Regions from separate parts of the Streptomyces spectabilis genome, predicted to be linked through region 2. Evidence: riboswitches for the same ligand, from Rfam matches in the RefSeq annotation. Region 2 holds a riboswitch; the other holds the start of a gene.
The links. A riboswitch is a leader RNA that binds a small molecule or an ion and turns the genes downstream of it on or off. The one in region 2 is predicted to bind S-adenosylmethionine.

Region 1: it holds a riboswitch for S-adenosylmethionine, as region 2 does, so the genes downstream of both, CP982_RS12520 (aminotransferase class V-fold PLP-dependent enzyme) here and thrC (threonine synthase) in region 2, are expected to answer to the same signal.

The regions. Positions count from the first base shown of each region.
Region 1 covers NZ_CP023690.1:2,895,318-2,902,529, reverse strand. The annotation lists gene qcrB (cytochrome bc1 complex cytochrome b subunit) at 1-1,364, shown strand, start outside; gene trpD (anthranilate phosphoribosyltransferase) at 1,509-2,573, shown strand; SAM riboswitch class IV at 2,660-2,777, shown strand; gene CP982_RS12520 (aminotransferase class V-fold PLP-dependent enzyme) at 2,952-4,364, shown strand; gene CP982_RS12515 (glycerate kinase family protein) at 4,304-5,539, opposite strand; gene CP982_RS12510 (SLC13 family permease) at 5,571-6,986, opposite strand; gene CP982_RS12505 (response regulator transcription factor) at 7,097-7,212, opposite strand, start outside.
Region 2 covers NZ_CP023690.1:4,590,440-4,597,651, forward strand. The annotation lists gene groL (chaperonin GroEL) at 1-567, opposite strand, end outside; gene CP982_RS19850 (cold-shock protein) at 1,308-1,511, opposite strand; gene CP982_RS19855 (MoaD/ThiS family protein) at 1,976-2,251, opposite strand; gene thrC (threonine synthase) at 2,383-3,705, opposite strand; SAM riboswitch class I at 3,699-3,850, opposite strand; gene CP982_RS19865 (glucosyl-3-phosphoglycerate synthase) at 4,020-5,003, shown strand; gene CP982_RS19870 (alpha,alpha-trehalose-phosphate synthase (UDP-forming)) at 5,151-6,539, shown strand; gene otsB (trehalose-phosphatase) at 6,549-7,212, opposite strand, start outside.

The DNA of each region.
Region 1 (7,212 bases), 1.7 Mb from region 2:
AGCTGATGTCCGAGGCGTTCAACTCGACCATGCACATCTCCTTCGATGTGCGCGGTGGTCTGCTCATCCGGCAGATCCACCACTGGGCGGCGCTGATCTTCCTCGCCGGCATGTTCGTGCACATGATGCGCGTGTTCTTCACCGGCGCCTTCCGCAAGCCGCGTGAGGTCAACTGGCTGTTCGGCTTCCTGCTGTTCGTCCTCGGCATGTTCACCGGCTTCACCGGTTACTCGCTCCCCGACGACCTGCTCTCCGGCACCGGTGTCCGCTTCATGCAGGGCGCGGTCCTGTCCGTGCCGATCGTCGGTACGTACCTGTCGATGTTCCTGTTCGGCGGCGAGTTCCCCGGCGGCGACTTCGTGGCCCGCTTCTACTCGGTCCACATCCTGCTGCTGCCGGGCATCATGCTCGGCCTCGTGGTGGCGCACCTGATCCTGGTCTTCTACCACAAGCACACGCAGTTCGCGGGTCCCGGCAAGACCAACAAGAACGTCGTCGGCATGCCGCTGCTCCCGGTCTACATGGCCAAGGCCGGAGGCTTCTTCTTCCTGGTCTTCGGTGTCATCGCGGCCGTCGCGGCGATCGCCTCGATCAACCCGATCTGGGCGATCGGCCCGTACCGACCGGACCAGGTGTCCACCGGCGCCCAGCCCGACTGGTACATGGGCTTCGCCGAGGGTCTGATCCGTGTCATGCCGGGCTGGGAGATCAACCTCTGGGGCCACACGCTGGTCCTGGGCGTGTTCATCCCGCTGGTGATCTTCCCGCTGGTCCTCGCGGCCATCGCCGTCTACCCGTTCATCGAGTCCTGGGTCACCGGCGACAAGCGCGAGCACCACATCCTGGACCGCCCGCGCAACGCCCCGACGCGGACCGCGTTCGGCGTCGCCTGGATCACCGCGTACATGATCATGCTGGTCGGTGGTGGAAACGACCTGTGGGCCACGCACTTCCACCTGTCGATCAACTCGATCACCTGGTTCGTCCGGATCTTCTTCTTCGTCGGACCGGTCATCGCGTTCGTCGTCACCAAGCGGATCTGCCTGGGCCTCCAGCGCCGCGACAAGGACAAGGTGCTGCACGGACGCGAGTCCGGCATCATCAAGCGCCTGCCGCACGGTGAGTTCATCGAGGTGCACGAGCCGCTCGACCAGGACCAGCTGCACACCCTCACCGCGCACGAGCAGTACAAGCCGCTCGAGATCGGCGCGACGGTCGACGAGAACGGCGTCGAGCGCAAGGTGACGGGCTCGCAGAAGCTGCGGGCGAAGCTGTCCAAGGGCATGTACGGCGAGGACGGCCAGATCCCGAAGCCGACGGTCGACGAGTACAAGGAGATCACGAGCGGCCACGGTCACCACTGATCCCTTAGGTTCCGGACCGTTACGGTCGCCACGGCAAGAGCCCCGTCCAGCACCTGGACGGGGCTCTTCGCCGTCCGCGGGCTGGATAGGGTGGGGTCACCCCCAGAGGTGGGGACGGATCCCTCGATGAACTCAGGAGCGGCCATGAGCGCTGTGACCCCCGCAGGAGGCGACACCGCGGCGGCCCGTTCCTGGCCCGACGTGCTGAACGGCCTGCTCGACGGCCGCGACCAGAGCGCCGACGACACGGCCTGGGCGATGGACCGCATCATGCGCGGCGAGGCGACCGACGCGCAGATCGCGGGCTTCGCCGTCGCGCTGCGCGCCAAGGGGGAGACCGTCGAGGAGATCTCCGGTCTCGTCCGCGCCATGTACGCGCACGCGCACGTCATCGACGTGCCGGGCCCGAGCGTCGACATCGTCGGCACCGGCGGCGACGGCGCCAAGACCGTCAACATCTCCACCATGTCCGCGATCGTGGTCGCCGGGACGGGCGCGAAGGTCGTCAAGCACGGCAACCGGGCGGCGTCCAGCGCGTCCGGCGCCTCCGACGTCCTGGAGAAGCTCGGCGTCAATCTGGAGCTGACGCCGCAGCGGGTGCGCGAGGTCGCGGAGGAGGCCGGGATCACCTTCTGCTTCGCGGTGAAGTTCCACCCGGCGCTGCGGCACGTGGCGCCCGCGCGGCGCGAGCTGGGCATCCGCACCACGTTCAACTTCCTCGGCCCGCTGACCAACCCGGCGAAGGTCCGGGCCCAGGCCACCGGGGTCGCGGACGCGCGGATGGCGCCGATCCTCGCGGGCGTGCTCGCCGAGCGCGGTTCCTCCGCCCTGGTCTTCCGCGGCGACGACGGCCTGGACGAGCTCACCACCACGGCCACGTCCCGGGTGTGGGTGGTCCGCGACGGCGGCGTCCGCGAGGAGGCCTTCGACCCGCGCGACGTCGGCATCGACGTGGTGCCCGTCGAGGCGCTCCGGGGCGCCGACGCCTCGTACAACGCGGAGGTCGCGCGGCGGCTCCTGGACGGCGAGAGAGGCCCCGTGCGGGACGCGGTGCTGCTGAACGCGGCGGCCGCGCTCGTCGCCCTGGAGCCCGGCGAGGGCCCGCTCGCGGAGCGGATCCGCGCGGGCATGGCGAAGGCGGCCGACTCGATCGACTCGGGCGCCGCGCGGGCCGCCCTCGCGCGCTGGGTGACGGCCAGCAACCGCTGACCGCGAGCAGGGTGTGGCGCACACCGCAGTCCGGATCCTGGACTGCGGTGTTGCGCGTTGAAGATCGTGTGGCAAGATGCTGCGCAGGTCATGAGTGACAGCGACTACGGCCCCGGCCCGCTGTCCGGCAACCCTCCGTCCGTGGCGGGGTGCCCCGGGTGAAGACCAGGCGGTGAACAGCAAGGTTCACCGCAAGCGCGGACCCCTCGCGTCACCAGGGGTCCTGGTCGTCGAGGGAGCAGTCTCGTGAGCCAGCGAATGCGATAGGGCCGAAGGCCCCTCATCTCCTATCTCCTCATCACTTCTCCTGTGCCGTTGACCGGTCGCGTCGACCGCTGTCCGCACAGTGATCTCGCCTGCCTCTTACGGGAGTTCGCCATGCCTGCCTCCACCGCTGCCACCGCCACCGCCGCCGCTGCCGCCGAGTCCGCCGACCCCTGCTGCGCCGAGCCGCTGCCCGTGCTCGGCCGTGACGTGACCGTGCCCCTCGTCACCGGCGGCGAGGTGACGTACGCGGCGCTCGACTACGCGGCGAGCGCCCCGGCGCTGCAGCGGGTGTGGGACGACGTGGCCGCGTACGCGCCGTACTACGGCAGCGTGCACCGCGGCGCCGGATACCTGTCCCAGCTCTCGACCGACCTGTTCGAGAACGCCCGCAGGACGGTGGCCGAGTTCCTCGGGTGCCGCGAGGGCGATCAGGTGGTCTTCACCCGGTCCACCACGGACTCGCTGAACCTGCTCGCCGCCGCCCTGCCCGCCGACTGCCAGGTCTTCGTCTTCGAGACCGAGCACCACGCCTCGCTGCTTCCGTGGCGCGACGCGCGCGTCACGTACCTCAACGCCCCCCGTACGCCCGGCGACGCGGTGCGGAACCTGGAGCGCGCGCTCGCCGACCGGGACCCCTACGGGCCCGCCCTGGTGTGCGTGACCGGCGCCTCGAACGTCACCGGTGAGCTGTGGCCGGTGCGGGAGCTGGCCGCCGCCGCGCACGCGCACGGCGCCCGGATCGTCCTCGACGCCGCGCAGCTCGCGCCCCACCACCCCCTGGACATCGCGGAGTTGGACGTCGACTGGGTCGCCTTCTCCGGGCACAAGCTGTACGCGCCCTTCGGCTCCGGGGTGCTCGCGGGGCGAGCCGACTGGCTGCGTGCCGCCGAGCCCTACCTCGCCGGCGGCGGCGCCTCGCGCACGGTGACGCGGCGCACCGACGGGGGAGTGGACGTCGAGTGGCACGACACCGCCGCCCGGCACGAGGCCGGCTCGCCGAACGTGATCGGGGCCTACTCCATCGCCGCCGCCTGCAAGGCCCTGACCGAGGCCGGGTTCGACGCCCTGGTCGCGCGCGAGCGGCAGCTGATCCGGACGGTGCGCGAGGGGCTCGCCGAGGTCCCCGAGGTGCGGGTGCTCTCGCTGTTCGGCGACGACGCGCCCCGCGTCGGGGTCATCTCCTTCGTGGTCGACGGCTGGAACAGCTCGCACTTCGCCGCCGCGCTCTCCGCCGAGTACGGCATCGGTGTGCGCGACGGCCTGTTCTGCGCGCACCCGCTGGTGCGCACGCTCCTCGGCAGCGCGCCCGACGAGCCCGGCGAGTGCGGCGCCCCGGAGGCCGCGCCCGGCGAGCGGTCGCTGAACGCGATCCGCGTGAGCTTCGGCGCGGGCACCCCGGACGAGCACGTCGAGCGGTTCGTACGGGCCGTCAAGGAGCTGGTGAGCGACGGCGCGCGGTGGAGCTACCGCACCGAGGACGGGCGCTGCGTGCCCGACACCGACAGCGAGGCGACGGCCGCCTGACCCGGAAGGCGTGAGCCGAGCACGATCATCCGCAGGGCCCGCTCGGTGGCGTCGGTGAGGAACTCGGCCCCCCGGCCGAGCGCCTCCGTGAGCGTCACCGGGGCGGGCAGGATCGAGCTGTAGGCGTCCACGCCCGCGGCCCGCACCAGGTGCGCCCCGTCGCCGATGGTGCCCGCGAGGGCGAGCACCGGGCGGTCGAACAGCTTGGCGCGGCGGGCCACTTCGGCCGGGACCTTGCCGCGCGGCGTCTGCCGGTCGAGGGCGCCCTCCGCGGTGACGACGAGGTCGGCGCGGGCCAGGCGGGCGTCCAGGTCGAGGTGGTCGAGCAGGACGTCGAAGCGGGGAAGCAGCCGGGCGCCGAGCGCGGCGAGACCCGCGCCGAGGCCGCCGGAGGCGCCGGTGCCGGGGCCGTGGAACAGGTCGGTGGTCACCTTCAGATCGCGGGTGAGGACGTACGCCCAGCGCTCCAGGCCCGCGGCGAGCTCCTCGACCTGGGCCGGGGTCGCGCCCTTCTGCGGGCCGAAGACGCGGGCCACGCCCTGCTCGCCGCACAGGACGTTGTGCTGGTTGCAGGCGACGAGCAGCTCGGCCTCCGCGAGCCGCGGGTCGGCGCGGGAGGCGTCGACGTGGTGCAGGCGCGGCAGCTCCCGGCCGCCGCGCGGCAGTTCCCAGCCGTCCGCGTCCAGGAGGCGGACGCCGAGGGCCTGGAGCGCGCCCGCGCCGCCGTCCGACGTGCCCGAGTCGCCGCAGCCCACCAGGATGCGCCGGGCACCGGTGTCGAGCGCGGCGCGGATCAGCTCGCCCACGCCGTACGTCGTGGTGGCGCCGGGGTCGCGCAGCTCGCGCGGCACCAGGCGCAGGCCCGCGGCCGCCGCCATCTCCACCACGGCGGTGCCCGAGTCGAGGAGGGCGAAGTGGGTGCCGATGCGCTCGCCGACCGGGCCGGTGGCGGGCAGGGCGACGAGCCGCCCGCCGGTGGCCGCGGCGAGGCCCTGCGCGGTGCCCTCGCCGCCGTCCACGAGCGGGATCAGATCGACCTCGGCGGCGGGCAGGACGCGCCGGACGCCCTGCGCGATGGCCTCGGCGGCGGACTGGGCGGACAGGGATTCCTTGAAGCCGCTGGGGGCGACGGCGACACGGCGGATCGAGGACGGCGCGGGGGACGTGGTCGGCATGGGGCGTACTCCTTGAGGGCGGGGGGCGGGCTCAGCGGCTGACGGGCACGCCGAGCAGCGGCCACACCGCGAGGGCGAACAGCAGGACGAGCGCGGCCGTGAGCGGGGCCAGGACGGCGGAGAGCCGCAGCAGGTCACGCGGGGTGTAGGTGGGGGTGCCGGGGATGTCGGCGAACAGGGTCACCGGCTTCGCCGAGGCGGGCAGGGTGTGGCAGAAGCCCGCGGCGGCCGTGGACGCGAGGGCCGCGGCGACCGGGTTCACACCCGCGCCCACGGCGGCGGCCACGACCAGCGGCACGAGCACCGACGAACGGGCCGAGCGGGACTGCAGGACCAGATGGGCCGCCGTGCTGACCGTGATGACGACGGCGAGGAAGAGCCAGGGCGGCACGTCGACGGGAAGGCCCGTCACCAGCCACTTCGCGGCGCCCGACTCGGCGAGCGCCACGCCCATCGCCATCGTCGCCGCCATGAAGAGCAGCAGCGACCACGGCACGGTCTTCAGGGCGTCCTTGAGCCGGACGGTGCCGAGCGCGGGCGAGGCCGCGACGACCGCGCCGATCAGCGCGACCACGGCGGGCGGGACGCGGTGCAGCGGCTCGCTGCACCACAGCGCGACGACCGTGCCGAGCAGCAGCGCGCAGCGCGTCTCGGCGGCCTCCCAGGGGCCGGTCACGGGCTGTTCGGTGTGCTCCTGTATCTGCTCCGCTGTGATGGCGACAGGACCTTCGCGGTCCGCGCGGCGCGTGGTCGTCAGGAGCACGGCCTCGGCGGCGAGGTGGGACGAGGCGATCGCCAGCGGCAGGCCGAGCAGCAGCCACTTCGTGAAGCCGATCTCCTGTCCGGTGCTCTCCCACAGGACGGACACCGTGATCAGATGCGCTCCGGCGCCGATCAGGGTCGCGACCGCCGACAGCAGGATGACGGTCGGGAAGAGCAGCGCCAGCATCACCGCCAGTCGTCTGCGGTCGGCCAGGACCTTGGAGAGGGCGAGGAAGACGGGCAGCGCGAGCGCGGCCCGGCCCGACGTGGCGGGCACCGCGAACGCCGTGACCACGAGCGCGGCGGTCGTCAGGTGCGTCAGCTGCCGGACGCTGCGCGCCCCGCTGACCAGGAAGGCCGCCGCACGCCCCGCGAGGCCGCTGCGCGCCACCGCGGCCGCGAGGACGAACGCGCAGATCAGCAGCCACACCGTCTCGTCCCCGAGGGTGCCGAAGAGGGTGTCGCTGCTGATCACGCCGGTGGCGGTGAGGGCGAGCCCCGCGCCGAGCGCGATGTACGTGTCGTCGATGGGCGTGCCGATCCAGGCACAGGTCGCGAGCGCGAACACGGCGAGCGTGAGCCGGGCGTCGCCGCCGAGGCCGGGGAAGTTGCCGGGGACGGCGAGGAGCGCGCACAGGCTCAGGGCCAGGCACAGGAGGATCAGTTGCCGCGGTGTCGCTGTCACGCGCCCAGCGTCGCGGGGCGCGGTGAGCCCTCAATGAGCCCCACATGAAGGAAACTTCACCGAGCGCGCCCGCCTCGGCGAGGGGGCCGGAGCACGGCTCGGGCCACGGCTCAGGCGGGCAGCCGGTACCCCATCCCGCGCACCGTCTCCAGGCGTTCCGCGCCCAGCTTCTTGCGCAGCGCCCGTACGTAGACGTCCACGATGTTGGACCCGGGGTCGAAGTCGT
Region 2 (7,212 bases):
CTCGGTGAGCTCCAGCTCCAGACCGAAGGTCTGGGACTCCTCGACGGTGATGACGCCTTCCTTGCCGACCTTGTCCATGGCCTCGGCGATCAGCTCGCCGATCTGGGTGTCGGCGGCGGAGATGGAGGCCGTGGAGGCGATCTGCTCCTTGGTCTCGACCTCCTTGGCCTGGTCGAGCAGGGCGCCCGAGACGGCCTCGACGGCCTTCTCGATGCCGCGCTTCAGGGCCATCGGGTTGGCACCCGCGGCCACGTTGCGCAGGCCCTCGCGGACCAGCGCCTGGGCCAGGACGGTCGCGGTCGTCGTGCCGTCACCGGCGACGTCGTCCGTCTTCTTCGCGACCTCCTTGACCAGCTCGGCGCCGATCTTCTCGTACGGGTCCTCGAGCTCGATCTCCTTGGCGATGGACACACCATCGTTGGTGATCGTGGGGGCGCCCCACTTCTTCTCGAGGACGACGTTGCGACCCTTGGGGCCCAGGGTCACCTTGACGGCGTCGGCGAGCTGGTTCATGCCGCGCTCGAGGCCGCGCCGTGCCTCCTCGTCGAACGCGATGATCTTGGCCATGTGAAGTGGTCCTCCCGGACAGGGGTGGAAAATCCGGACCGCACTGGTGCCCGCGACGGACGGCCTGCAGTCCTTGTGGTTCCTTGCCCCACCCGGCCTGCGGACCTCACCGGCCCGATCCAAGTTCTGTCACTCTCACTCGTAGAGTGCTAACGCCAATGATTAGCACTCGCCCCCTCCGAGTGCAAGGTCGCCCCCACAGTCCGCGGTCCGGCTACCCCAGCCCGACTGCCGCTCGCCCCTCGACTGCGGGCTCCCCCACAGCGCCGCCACCACCGCCCGCCCGCCTCCCATCTGCGGGCCGTCCCCCTCAGCGCCGCCACCACCGCCCGCCCCCGGCCGCAGGCCATCGCCCCCAACGCCGCCGCTACCGCCCGCCCGTGCCCCGGCTGCGGGCCGTCGCCCACGACGCCGGCGCTGGCGCGCCGGATCTCTCCCACCCACCCGCCCATGGCCAGGCGGTTTCGCCGCGCGGGTGGCGGCCCTTCCCTGCCCGCACAGCGCACCGCCGACCAAAGGGGCGGGTGGGCGGGAAACACCCGGCGCGGCAGCGCCGGCGCCATGGGCGACAGCCGGCGCCATGGGCGACAAGCGGCACCCGGAAGACGGCAAGCGGAAGCGGAAAGCCCCCGGCAAGGGGGGCCGGGCCCCGGCGGAGCGGGGCGGGAGCGCAGAAGGGCCCGCCTCCCGAACCGGGAGGCGGGCCCACGCGTCGCTGGTGGCCGATCGCGCCAAGCCGATCAGACGGCGAGCTTGACCATGTCCGCCTGCGGACCCTTCTGGCCCTGCGAGATCTCGAACTCGACCCGCTGACCTTCTTCAAGGGTGCGGTAGCCGTCCATCTGAATCGCGCTGTAGTGGACGAAAACATCCGCACCACCGTCGACCGCGATGAAGCCGTATCCCTTCTCCGCGTTGAACCACTTGACGGTGCCCTGAGCCATGCCTAACTCCCCTATTACTGGCCCTTGCGCAGACCCGCACTTCGCGGACCCGGGTCAGACCTCACCCCCCATGGGTTGGGGGTGTGCGCCGGAACGCGTCGACCGCGGCTGAATGTATCTGCCCAACTGCCGTCTGCAACAGGTCAATCGGACGAGAATTCTGGGCACGACCGATCGCCGATATCCGGAGAATTCACCGTTGTTCAGGGCAAGTCGGGCCAGACAAAAGCCACGTTCGGCTCAAATAGGCAGGGCACTTTGGCTACTTCTTGTCGGCTCCGAGGCCGACTTCATCCGGGCGGCTGACGCCACTCGACGCCAAAAGCGGAGCTGTATTCCCAACTGTACCGCGCTCAACCATGCAGAATTGCCCCCTCCGCTTCTCTTGCGGAGGGGGCAATCGAGGTAACTCTGCGTAGAAACAAGAGCCGTTGTATACGAAACGGCTCCGCGGGCGCGGCGGATCAGCCGCCGGCGACCGCCGGAATGATCGAGACGCCCGCGCCGTCGGGCGTCGCCGTCTCCAGGCCCTGCTCGAAGCGCACGTCGTCGTCGTTGACGTACACGTTCACGAAGCGGCGCAGCTTGCCCTGGTCGTCCAGGACGCGGGCGCCGATGCCGGTGTGGTTCTTCTCCAGGTCGGCGATTACCTCGGCGAGGGTGGCCCCCTCGGCGCTCACCTCGGCCTTCCCCCCGGTGTACGTACGAAGGATGGTCGGGATGCGAACGTTGACGCTCATACTCTTCACCTCGGTGGATCGGGGTGCCCCTTCAGGGGCGCAGGACTGTATCGAATGTGCGGCTCCGCCGCGTGGGCGCGGCCAGCCACGACCGGCCCGCAGACGGAGAACGGACAGCGAGCCCCGGGGCGCTAACCCGCAAGCCCCGCGGAGCGGAACGCCTCCAGGCTCGGCCGGATGGTCGCGGTCGCCTGAGACGTCGCGGCGACCGCGTCGAGGGTCTTGAGGCCGTCGCCCGTGTTGAGGACGACCGTGGTCAGGGAGGTGTCGAGGAGCCCCTCCTCGATCAGCTTGCGCGTGACCCCGACGGTCACGCCACCCGCGGTCTCCGCGAAGATGCCCTCCGTGCGCGCAAGGAGCTTGATCGCGTCGACGACCTGCTCGTCGTTCACGTCCTCCACCGCGCCGCCCGTGCGCCGGGCGATGTCGAGGACGTACGGACCGTCGGCCGGGTTGCCGATCGCGAGCGACTTGGCGATGGTGTTCGGCTTCTGCGGGCGGACGACGTCCTGGCCCGCCTTGAAGGCGGCGGAGACCGGCGAGCAGCCCTCCGCCTGGGCGCCGAAGATCTTGTACGGCTTGTCCGCGACGAGGCCCAGCTCGATGAGTTCCTTCAGACCCTTGTCGATCTTCGTGAGCTGCGAACCCGAGGCGATCGGGATCACCAGCTGGTCCGGCAGCTCCCAGCCGAGCTGCTCGCAGATCTCGTACGCGAGGGTCTTGGAGCCCTCGCCGTAGTACGGCCGCAGGTTCACGTTGACGAAGCCCCAGCCCTCGCCGAGCGGGTCGCCGATGAGCTCGGAGCAGAAGCGGTTCACGTCGTCGTAGTTGCCCTCGATGCCGACGAGCTCGCCGCCGTAGACCGCGGCCATGACGACCTTGCCCTGCTCCAGGTCGTGCGGGATGAACACGCAGGAGCGGAAGCCCGCGCGGGCGGCGGCGGCGCCGACGGCCCCGGCGAGGTTGCCCGTGGAGGAGCAGGAGAGCGTGGTGAAGCCGAAGGCGCGCGCGGCTTCCAGGGCCTGCGCGACGACACGGTCCTTGAAGGAGTGCGTGGGGTTGCCGGAGTCGTCCTTGACGAACAACTTGCCCTGGTCGACGCCCAGTTCACGGGCCAGGTTGTCGGCCTTGACGAGCTTGGTCCAGCCGGGGTTGAGGTTCGGCTTGTCGGCGACGTCGGCGGGGACGGGCAGCAGCGGGGCGTACCGCCAGATGTTGGCCGGGCCGGACTCGATCTTCGCCCGGAGCGCCTCGGGGTCGCCGAGCGGCAGGTCGTACGCGACTTCGAGCGGACCGAAACACTCGGCACAGGCGAAGATCGGACCGAGCGGGAAGACGGTGCCGCACTCGCGGCAGGAGAGACCCGACGCGGGTCCCAGGTCGACCGCGGTGCCCGTGGGGGAGGTGGTGTCGACAGTCTGCACAGCCATGGAGGCGAGGCCCTTTCTCCTCATCTTCCTCGCGGCGCATCTCGCCACGAGACGGAATTGGCACCTTCCCGAGCCGGGAGCCTCGCGGTGCGCCTGTGGCGCTACGAGACCGGCTGGAGGGTTGCCGGGGCTTCAACGGGCCGTATCCCTCTGCCCCTCTGGATGAGCGGTATTCGGTTGTTGTACGCAGGGTGCCAGTGGCACGCGTGCGGGCGGCGACCCCCGACATGCGATGGTCACCGGCCTTGTTCAAGACTGTAACCGACGGCCAGGACAGTTGAGATAGTCGTCCGAACCGCGAGATGGATCACATGAGGCCACCAACGGGAGGAACCCGCGTGCTGGAAGAGGTCGAGCGCTGGCTGAGCAGGCGTTCCTGGTCCGTGACCGACCGCCCGCTGGACCGTCTCACGGCCGCGAAGCGGGCCTCGGGCACCACGGTGAGCGTCGTGCTGCCCGCGCTCGACGAGGAGCGGACGGTCGGGGAGATCGTCGCGGAGATCCGCCGCGAGCTGATCGAGAAGGTCCCCCTGGTCGACGAGCTCGTGGTGGTGGACTCCGGCTCGCGGGATCGCACCGCGGAGGTGGCGCGCGCCGCGGGCGCCCGGGTCGTGCGCCGGGACGACGTCCTGCCGCGCGTCCCGGCGGTGCCCGGCAAGGGCGAGGTCCTGTGGCGGTCGCTCCTGGTGACGCACGGTGACGTGATCGCGTTCGTGGACGCCGACCTGAAGGAGTTCTCGGCCGACTTCGTGACCGGCATCGTGGGCCCGCTGCTCACCGAGCCGGACGTGCACTTCGTGAAGGCGATGTACGACCGCCCGATGACGGTGATGGACGGCCCGGGCGACCCCGGCGACGCGTCGAGCGCCACGGCGGGCCAGGGCGGCCGGGTCACCGAGCTGATGGCGCGGCCCCTGCTCAACATGCACTGGCCCCAGCTCGCGGGCTTCGTACAGCCCCTCGGCGGCGAGTACGCGGCCCGCAGGTCGCTCCTGGAACGCCTGCCGTTCCCGGTCGGGTACGGCGTGGAGCTCGGGCTGCTCGTGGACGCCCTGCACACCGTCGGTCTGGACGCGCTCGCGCAGGTCGACGTCGGGGTGCGCAGGCACCGGCACCAGGACGGGCAGGCGCTCGGCCGGATGGCCGCGTCGATCTACCGCACGGCGCAGCTGCGGCTCGCCCGCGGGCACCTCGTGCGGCCCGAGCTGACGCAGTTCGTGCGGGGGGCGTCCGGCTTCGAGCCGCGTACGTACCCGGTGGACACGGAGGAGCGGCCGCCGATGGTGGAGATCGACGAGTACGCGAAGCGGCGCGTGGCCTGACCGGCGGTTCGCTGGGTTTCGTCTGCGGGCCGTCACTGGCTGGTCGCGCAGTTCCCCGCGCCCCTTTGGGGCGCTACTTCGCCAAGTGAGGGGCCACTCGCACGGATGCGCGTTTACGCGGATCCAGGGCGGGCTAGGTTCGCCAACATGGTCTCCGTTCACGCCGCCGCCCGGGTCCTCGTCGCGTCCAACCGCGGCCCCGTCTCGTACGCCGTCGGGGACGACGGCGAGCTGACCGCCGCGCGCGGGGGCGGCGGGCTCGTGTCCGGGCTCAGCGCCATCGGGGACGAGGCGGACGCGCTGTGGGTGTGCTCCGCGCTCGGCGACGGCGACCGCGAGGCGGTGCGGCGCGGGGTCTCCGAGCCGGGCGTGCGCATGCTCGACATCGACGCGAAGACCCACGCGGCGGCGTACAACGGCATCGCGAACTCGGTGCTGTGGTTCGTGCACCACATGCTGTACCAGACGCCTCTGGAGCCGGAGTTCGGCCCCGAGTTCCGCACCCAGTGGGCCGCCTACGAGCAGTACAACCAGGCCTTCGCGCAGGCGCTCGCCGACAGCGCGGCGCCCGGCGCGACGGTCCTCGTGCAGGACTACCACCTCGCCCTTGTGCCCGGGATGCTCCGCGAGCTCCGCGGCGATCTGCGGATCGGGCACTTCTCGCACACCCCGTGGGCGCCCGTGGACTACTTCCGGATGCTGCCCGACGACGTCGCCGAGCAGCTTCTGCGCGGCATGCTGGGAGCGGACCGGCTCGGCTTCCTCACCGGGCGGTGGGCGGACGCGTTCACGGAGTGCTGTGTGCGGCTGCTCGGCGGCACGTCGGGGACGCGCGTGGGGGTGCACGGGCTCGGCGCGGACGCGGACTTCCTGCGGGAGCGGTCGCGGCGCGCGGACGTCGAGGAGCGGCTCGCGGCGCTGCGCGAGCAGGTGGGTCCCGGCCGTCAGGTCATCGTCCGCGTGGACCGCACCGAGCTGTCGAAGAACATCGTCCGCGGCCTACGGGCGTACGAGCTCCTTCTCGACGAGCACCCCGAGTGGCACGAGCGGGTGGTGCACGTCGCGTTCGCCTACCCCTCGCGGCAGGACCTCGCCGTCTACCGCGACTACACCGCGGAGGTCTCGCGCGTCGCCGACGCCATCAACGCCCGCTTCGGGACGGCCGGTTGGACGCCGGTGGTGCTGCACGTCAAGGACGACTTCGCGCGCTCCCTCGCCGCGTACAGGCTCGCCGACGTGGCCCTGGTCAACCCCATCCGGGACGGCATGAACCTGGTCGCCAAGGAGGTCCCGGTCGTCTCCGACGAGGGCTGCGCGCTCGTCCTGTCCCGGGAGGCCGGGGCGTACGAGGAGCTGGGCGAGGACGCGATCGGGGTGAATCCGTACGACGTGACGGGGACGGCCGCCGCGCTGCACGAGGCGCTCCTGCTGCCCGCGGCGGAGCGGGCCGAGCGGACCAAGCGCCTGGCCGTCGCGGCCACGGCCCTGCCGCCGGCGCGCTGGTTCCTGGACCAGCTCGCGGCCCTGGAGGCGTGACCTCCGGGCCTATGCGACGCCCGCCGCAAGACCGGCCAGGAGGGCGACCACGCCCGCCGGTCCTTCGACCACCAGGTCGGCGCGGGACGCAAGGTCCGTGACCTCCGCGCTGCCGCTGCACACGAGCAGGCCCCGCACCTCGCCGTCCGCCCGCAGCTTGTCCACGGCGGCGAAGGCGGGCAGGTCTCCGAGGTCGTCCCCGGCGTAGAGGACCGCGTCGGCGCCCGCTTCGCGCAGGTACTCGGTGAGCGCCACGCCCTTGTCCACGCCGGGCGGCCGCAGTTCCAGGACCATGCGGCCGGGCTCGACGATCAGTCCGTGGCGCGCGGCGAGCTCCCCGAGGGGGCCGCGCAGCGCGTCGAAGGCGGCCTGGGGGTCCTCGGCCCGGCGCGTGTGCACCGCGACGGCGCGCCCCTTCTCCTCGATCCAGGAGCCCCGCCAGGCCCCGATGCCGTCGAGGAAGCCGGGCAGCTCGGCCCGGACGGCGGCGACGCCGGGGTGCGGCTCGGCCGCGCGCACGGTGCCGGTGCGGGCGTCCCAGCGCTCCGCGCCGTAGTGCCCGAGCACGACGAGGTGCTCCAGGCCGGGGACGCCCGCGAACCCGCCGTGGCGGACGGCCACGCCCGCGGGGCGGCCGGTGACGACCGCGACGGAGCGGACCTTCGGGGCGAGC